DNA from 3 places in the Pseudomonas sp. C9D1 genome. Region 2 is predicted to be linked to each of the others. Evidence: riboswitches for the same ligand, from Rfam matches in the RefSeq annotation. Region 2 holds a riboswitch; each other region holds the start of a gene.
What was found. Region 2 has a riboswitch for cobalamin ahead of cobW (cobalamin biosynthesis protein CobW). Riboswitches for the same ligand answer to the same signal wherever they lie in the genome.
Positions count from the first base shown of each region.

Region 1: linked by a shared signal. The riboswitch ahead of ACXI0U_RS11285 (energy-coupling factor ABC transporter permease) and the one ahead of cobW (cobalamin biosynthesis protein CobW) in region 2 are both predicted to bind cobalamin.
Region 3: linked by a shared signal. The riboswitch ahead of ACXI0U_RS13200 (TonB-dependent receptor) and the one ahead of cobW (cobalamin biosynthesis protein CobW) in region 2 are both predicted to bind cobalamin.

Region 1 is NZ_JBSZIE010000002.1:655,211-657,463, forward strand. Features, by position in the region: gene ACXI0U_RS11280 (copper uptake system-associated protein) at 1-314, shown strand, start outside; gene ACXI0U_RS11285 (energy-coupling factor ABC transporter permease) at 357-1,040, opposite strand; cobalamin riboswitch at 1,101-1,294, opposite strand; gene ACXI0U_RS11290 (TonB-dependent hemoglobin/transferrin/lactoferrin family receptor) at 1,642-2,253, shown strand, end outside.
Region 2 is NZ_JBSZIE010000002.1:4,249,980-4,252,232, forward strand. Features, by position in the region: gene cobN (cobaltochelatase subunit CobN) at 1-168, opposite strand, end outside; gene cobW (cobalamin biosynthesis protein CobW) at 229-1,281, opposite strand; cobalamin riboswitch at 1,378-1,571, opposite strand; cobalamin riboswitch at 1,630-1,841, shown strand; gene ACXI0U_RS27485 (CbtB domain-containing protein) at 1,944-2,126, shown strand; gene ACXI0U_RS27490 (CbtA family protein) at 2,137-2,253, shown strand, end outside.
Region 3 is NZ_JBSZIE010000002.1:1,074,895-1,077,147, forward strand. Features, by position in the region: gene ACXI0U_RS13195 (PaaI family thioesterase) at 1-324, opposite strand, end outside; cobalamin riboswitch at 576-777, shown strand; gene ACXI0U_RS13200 (TonB-dependent receptor) at 885-2,253, shown strand, end outside.

The DNA of each region.
Region 1 (2,253 bases), 3.6 Mb from region 2:
CATTGGACGTCGGCCCGGTGACCCTGGAAGGCGACTACGCCATAGCGGGCTGGACGCAAGCGGAACGAGGTGGGCGCGCCCTGCTCACACGCGTGCAGGATCACTGGAAAGTGGTGCTGTGCGCGGGCGACGGACTGCTCGACGAAGCGACCCTGAAGGATGCCGGGCTGGCCCAGCGAGAAGCGAGCGACCTATTGCGAGCCGTACGCACGGCGGAGTCGGTGATAGCGCCGGAACGGGTCCGGCAGTTCTCGCGCTTCAAGGGCATCGTGCGCGTGGATGCTCACGCCGGGCACGGTGACCCGCAACACTGACCTGGGGCCGGGTGCATGCGAGGACATGCACCCGGCTTGCACTCAAGCAGCCGCGTGGTGCAAACGCACGTTGAACAGCGGGCCTTTGCTGTAGCGCGACAGCGCCTTGGCCAGAGCCAGCACGCCCAGGTCGATCAGGGGCTCCACCAGGATCACACTCATGTAGGCGATGCCGAAGGTGCCGACGGAGGCCAGGGTCTCGCTGGAAAAACCATGCCCGTAGAAGGCCCAGAACCCGACCCAGGCGACGATGCCGCCCTGATAGGCGGTGGACAGCGCCAAGGCCTGGGTGTAGCGCGTTTCCACATAGGGCGTAGCAGACGGAATGAGACGGTTCGCCAGCAGGCTGATGCCCCACAGCGGCACCAGCAGGGTGGTGACGTTCATGCCGTACTGGGGCAGGTCGAAGGGCGCGAAGAACAGGCCCTGGATGAGCAGCCCGGCAGCCAGCCCGACCGCCGCCGCCCCCGCACCGAACATCAGCAGCAAGGTCGAGCCGAGAATCAGGTGGACCTCGGAGACGCCCACCGCGTGGTGCGGCAGCACCTCGAAGAAGCAGAACACCAGGGCTGTGGTGATCAAACTGCGCAGCGCCAGCGCGGTCACACCGCCGTTGCGGCGGATGCTGTCGACGGCCATCTTGGCCGTCAGGCCAAAAGCCGCTACTGCCGTGCCATAACTGAGGAAGATCTTCGCGCCTTCTACGACGCCAGGTTCGATATGCATGGGTGGTGCTCCGTGCCGCGCCCACCGCGCGACGATAGGGATGACTAAGGGGGCCGGGCTTTCGCCCGCTTGCTGATGGCAGGTCTCCTGGCTCGCAGTTCACCGCTCAACCCACCTTCCCAGCCGTCGCCAGTGGTACATCGGGCATCGCGCTCTGCTCACAGTTGCGGGGGCAGCCATGGCTTGGGCATCTCGCCGACCATGTTCCCTCTTAGTTCCGGGGCACCCGGAAAACCATCGGCGGAAATGGTACCGATTCCCGCCACGGCGGCATAGAAATCCTTGAACCCCGATCACCGGGGGTGCGACAGCTCGCCACAGGGTCATCACGCCCCGGGCCTGAGGCGGTCGCTCGGGACGAGCGGCACGGCGGCCTGCGGTGGAACGTCGCAGTTAAGCCCCGGCGCCGGCCTTGCTAGTTTCCCGTCCCGGGCTGACCAATCCCATGGATCGGCAGCCCGACCGCATGCGGGCACCCCTCGGGTGCCCGGCCACCATCCAGGGATCGGATACCTCGAGGCGCTCAAGGAACGCCGCCGTTCCCGGATCAACCGGTGCACCCGCAAGGGCGCCCGAGAGTCTGCGAGAGAAGGGAAAAGGCATGGTTGTCTCTGCATCGTTTCGTCCCCTGTGGTTGCGCCGCACGCTGTCCATGGGGCCTGCCACGGCCTGGCCATTGCTGCTGGCGGCATGCGGGCAACTCCAGGCCGAGGAGCGCCCCACGCTGGTGCTCGACAGCACCACGGTCACCGCCACACGTAGCGCCAACAGCAGCTTCGCCCTGCCCGCCTCGGTCTCCACGGTCGACCGCGAGAACCTCGACGACGCCCAGGCGGACACCCTCTCCCGCGTACTGCGCAGCCTGCCCAACGTGAACGTCGGCGGCGGCCCGCGCCCGGCTTCGCAGAGCCCTGCCATCCGTGGCCTGCAAGGGCCGCGCATCATCCTCAGCGTGGATGGCGCCCGGCGTAACAACGAAGGCGGCGTGAACAGCCCCCTGCTGCTCGACCCGGATTTCATCCGCCAGATCGACGTGGTGCGCGGCCCGATGTCGGCCGCCTACGGGAGCGGCGGGCTGGGTGGCGTAATGGCATTCGAGACACTGGCGGCGGAAGACTTCGTCGCCCCCGGGCAAACCTTCGGTGGCCGCGCCAAAGTGAGCTATCGCAGCGGCGACGAATCCGCCTCCACCAACCTCACCGCTGCGGCCTTG
Region 2 (2,253 bases):
CAGGCGCAGGCTGGGGTAGTCCGCCGGCAGCTCGCGGGCGGCCTCGGCCAGCAGCGCCAGGTGCGAATCACCGCTGCAGAGGATCACCAGCTCGGCGGGCGTCTGGGCCAGGTGGGCGATGCCGTCGTCGGGGACGAAGCCGCCAGGTTGGGTGCGCAGCAAGTGCATGGCTCGGGCCTTGGCTCGGTGGAGCGGCCCTCTCCCGGGGGAGAGGAACCGGTTCGGCGGTTACGCCAGGGCGGTGCGCAGTTCGTTGGCGATGGTGGCCGGGTCCAGCTCCTGGCCGATCACCACCAGGCGGGTGGCGCGGGTTTCGTCGGCCAGCCACTTGCGGTCGAAGTGTTTGTCGAAGCGCTTGCCGACGCCCTGTACCAGCAGGCGCATGGGCTTGCCGGGGATGGCGGCGAAGCCCTTGATGCGCAGCACGTCGTGGCGCTCCACCAGTTGGCCGAGGGCGGCCAGCAGGGCGGCTTCCTCCACTTCCGGCAGGTCGACGTGGAAGGAGTCGAACTCGTCGTGGTCGTGGTCCTCGTGCCCTTCGTGGTCGTGGTGGGTGGCGCGGCTGTCGATGTGCGCCTCGGCCTCGGCGTTCAGGCCCAGCAGCACGGAGAGCGGCAGCTTGCCGGCGCTGGCTTCGACGATCTTCACCGCCGGCGGTAGCTCCTCGGCCACCTCGGCGCGCACGGCGGCCAGGGCGTCGGCATCGAGCAGGTCGGCCTTGTTGAGGATCACCAGGTCGGCGCTGGCCAACTGGTCTTCGAAGAGTTCGTGCAGGGGCGACTCGTGGTCGAGGTTCGGGTCCTGCTTGCGCTGCTCGTCCACCTGCTCGGGGTGGGCGGCGAAGGTGCCGGCGGCCACGGCTGGGCTGTCGACCACGGTGATCACCGCGTCCACGGTGCAGGCACTGCGGATCTCCGGCCACTGGAAGGCTTGCACCAGGGGCTTGGGCAGGGCCAGGCCGGAGGTCTCGATGAGGATTTGGTCGAGGTCGCCACGGCGTGCCACCAGCTCGCGCATCACCGGGAAGAACTCTTCCTGCACGGTGCAGCACAGGCAGCCGTTGGCCAGCTCGAAGACGCGGCCCACGGCCTCTTCCTCGCTGCAGCCGATGGAGCATTGCTTGAGGATTTCGCCGTCGATGCCCAGCTCGCCGAACTCGTTGACGATCACCGCGATGCGGCGGCCCTCGGCGTTGTCGAGCATGTGGCGGAGCAGGGTGGTCTTACCGGCACCGAGGAAGCCGGTGACGATGGTGACGGGGAGTTTGGCCAGGGTTTTCATGCGCGGCAGCCCTTTGCTGGGAGTCGATCGGATCGGCGGGCGCGCGGGACGAGGGCACGGAGGGCCCGATTCGCCACCGGATCACCCCGCCCGGTTGTATGGAAATTCGCCGAGGCAGGTCTCCTGGCTCACAGCCTGGCGCGATGCGCCGTCCTTCCGCCTTCCCGCCCGATGGGCAGTGGCTGTGGATAGGACCTCAGCTGTTCACAGTTGCGGGGGCAGCCACGGCTTGGCCGTGTTCCCTCTTAGCCGCGGCGCACGGCCGCGGAACCTCGAAGGGCCGAAGGCTACGCAGGGCGGGGGCGGCGGTCAATCGCGGCGGTTGACGGCCAGTCGGACTCGTGATGTTCTTGTGCGGTTTTTTCAGGTGTCTCGCGCCGTCGCGCGCGAGGTGAAACGGGAAGTCGGTGTGCCCCAGGGCGAGTCCGACGCTGCCCCCGCAACGGTAAGCGCACGTAGGGATCTGTAAGCCACTGTGTCCGGCGGACATGGGAAGGCAAACCCGACCAGCCATGGCTGGCGTCGCAAGCCCGGAGACCGGCCTGATCACTTTTTTGGCAACCCGCGGTGGGCGGGCGCACGCCGGAAATGCGGTCCCCGCGCGGCCGCTTTCTTCGCACGCGTTCCTCTTGCCGACTCACCCGCATCGCAGAGGAAGCACCATGTCCAGCAGCACACTGAGCCATTCGGCCGCCGCCGTCCCCCTGTCCAAACGCCTGGCCATCGCCATCGGTGCCAGCCTCCTGGGCCTGTCGCTGGTGTACTTCGCCGGCTTCTCGCACATCGAGGCGGTGCACAACGCTGCCCACGATACCCGTCACAGCTCCGCCTTCCCCTGCCACTGAGGGCGCAACCGTGACCAAGCGCATCGCCCAGACCGCCGGGTTCGCCGGTCTCTTCGCCGCCATCGTGCTGACCCTGCTGCAAAGCCTGTGGGTCACCCCGCTGATTCTCCATGCGGAAACCTTCGAG
Region 3 (2,253 bases), 3.2 Mb from region 2:
GTACAGCTCGCCGACCTTGAGCGGGCGCAGGTACTTCACGCCCAGGTCCACCGTCGAATAGGGCGTGTCGGCAGCCAGAGTGGAGAACAGCGCCAGGGCCGCCGCACCGTCCAGGCAGGTGGCGGCGAAACCGCCGTGCACCGCGTTGGCCGGGTTGAGGTGGCGGGCATCCGGCCGCGCCTCGATGAAGACGCGTCCGGGCTCCACGCCCACCGCCTTCATCGCCATGGTGTCGCCGATGGCGGGTGCGGGCAGCTTGCCGGCGATCGCCGCCTGGAGGAGTTGCAGGCCCGAAGGCAGGGTTCTGTTGGGGGTATCGGTCATCACAGGGCTCCTGGCTCTGCCGGGGTCGGCGAGCGATTGCGGGATGGAGGGCCGGCAGCCCTCCACAGGGCCAGCGCGAGGGAATCGCCCTGCAGCCCGTGGACGGACGATACGTGAGCGCCAACCCTCAAATCAACATTGTTGATATGACAAAAAAGAAGGCATTCCGGCAAGGTCGACAGGGCTCTGGAACGGGCGTTTCCGCCATCTGCCGCAACACACTGGCGTTGACGCCCGGGCGTGTGGATGGTCATATGCGCGCCGTTCCAGGTGTCCCACGCCGTCGTGCGTGGGGTGAAACGGGAAGCCGGTGCGTCCTCAGGACCAGTCCGGCGCTGCCCCCGCAACGGTAAGCGAGCGCTGCATTCGAAACGCCACTGTGCACCTGCATGGGAAGGCGAATGCCGCGTGATCCTCGCAAGCCCGGAGACCGGCCTGGAGCATCGATAGGCAAACCCGCGGTGGGCGGGCACGGGCCGGTTTTCGCTTGGGCGCTCGCGCCTGCGCACGCCTTTGCATTCCCTCCGGGCTCCATTCATTCCTGACGTGATAGGAACGACATGTCCCGCACCTTCAGCTCCAACGCTCCGGCAAGCGCCGCCCTCGGCCTGCTCGCGCTCTCTATCTCCCTCGCCCTGCACGCCGAAGACGGCGCCCTGGCCCTGCCCGCCACCGCCGTCACCGGCCAGGCGGACGACGCCCCCATCAGCCTCGACACGCCGCTGCCCGCCGGCTCGCGCCTGGGCCTCTCCGCCCTGGAGACCCCGGCCAGCACCAGCAGCATCAGTGGCGAAGAGGTGCGCGGGCGCAACAACGCCACCGTACAGGACGCCGTGACCCGCTCCCCCGGCATCAGCAACATTGGCACCCCCGGCAACGGCGGCACCGCGCTCTCGGCCCGGGGCTTCACCGGCCACGCCTCGGTCATGCAGCTTCACGACGGCACGCGCTTCTACACCGGCATGGGCACCGTCACCTTCCCCACCGACCCGTGGATGGTCGAACGCATCGACGTGATCCGTGGCCCGGCCTCGGTACTCTACGGCGAAGGCGCCACCGGCGCGGTGATCAACGTGGTGCCGAAGAAGCCCTTCGAGGGCGAGATCCGCAACCGCCTGCGCCTGGGCTACGGCTCCGACGACCGCCAGCAGATGGCACTGGACAGCGGCGGCTCGCTCACCGACACCCTCAGCTACCGCCTCAACCTCAACCGCGAAACCAGCCACGGCTGGATCGACCGTGGCGACTCGAAGAACCTCGGCCTCAGCGCCGCCCTGCGCTGGCAGGCCCGCGACGACCTGGCCTTCACCCTGGCCCATGACCAGGGCGACCTCACGCCGATGAACTACTTCGGCACGCCGCTGATCGACGGCCACCTACGCGACAGCCTGAAGGAGAAGAACTACAACCTGCACAACGCCGAGCAGCACTACAACGACCAGTGGACCCGGCTCGTCACCGACTGGACCCTGGCCGAGGGCATCAGCGCCAGCAACCAGCTCTACCACATCAAGAGCCGCCGCTACTGGCGCAACGCCGAGGCCTACAACTGGGACGCCGGCCTGGGCCAGCTGGAGCGCGCCGAGAACCTGCGCATCAAGCACGAGCAGGAGCAGATCGGCGACCGCCAGACCTTCACCTTCGACCACTCGCTGTTCGGCCTCAGCAGCCGCACCCTGGTGGGCGCCGAGTTCAACCGCATCCGCTTCAACCTGCTGAACAACTCGCCCTACATCGATGTGGGCGGCAACTACGTCGACCCGTGGAACCCCACGCCCGGCTACTACCAGAGCGCCTCGGCCTACGGCCCGCACTCGCGCAGCGAAACCCGCACCGTCGCCCTGTTCGCCGAGAACCGCACCCAGTTCGACGAGCGCTGGTCCCTGGTCACCGGCATCCGCCGCGACCAGAACCACATCGACCGCAACG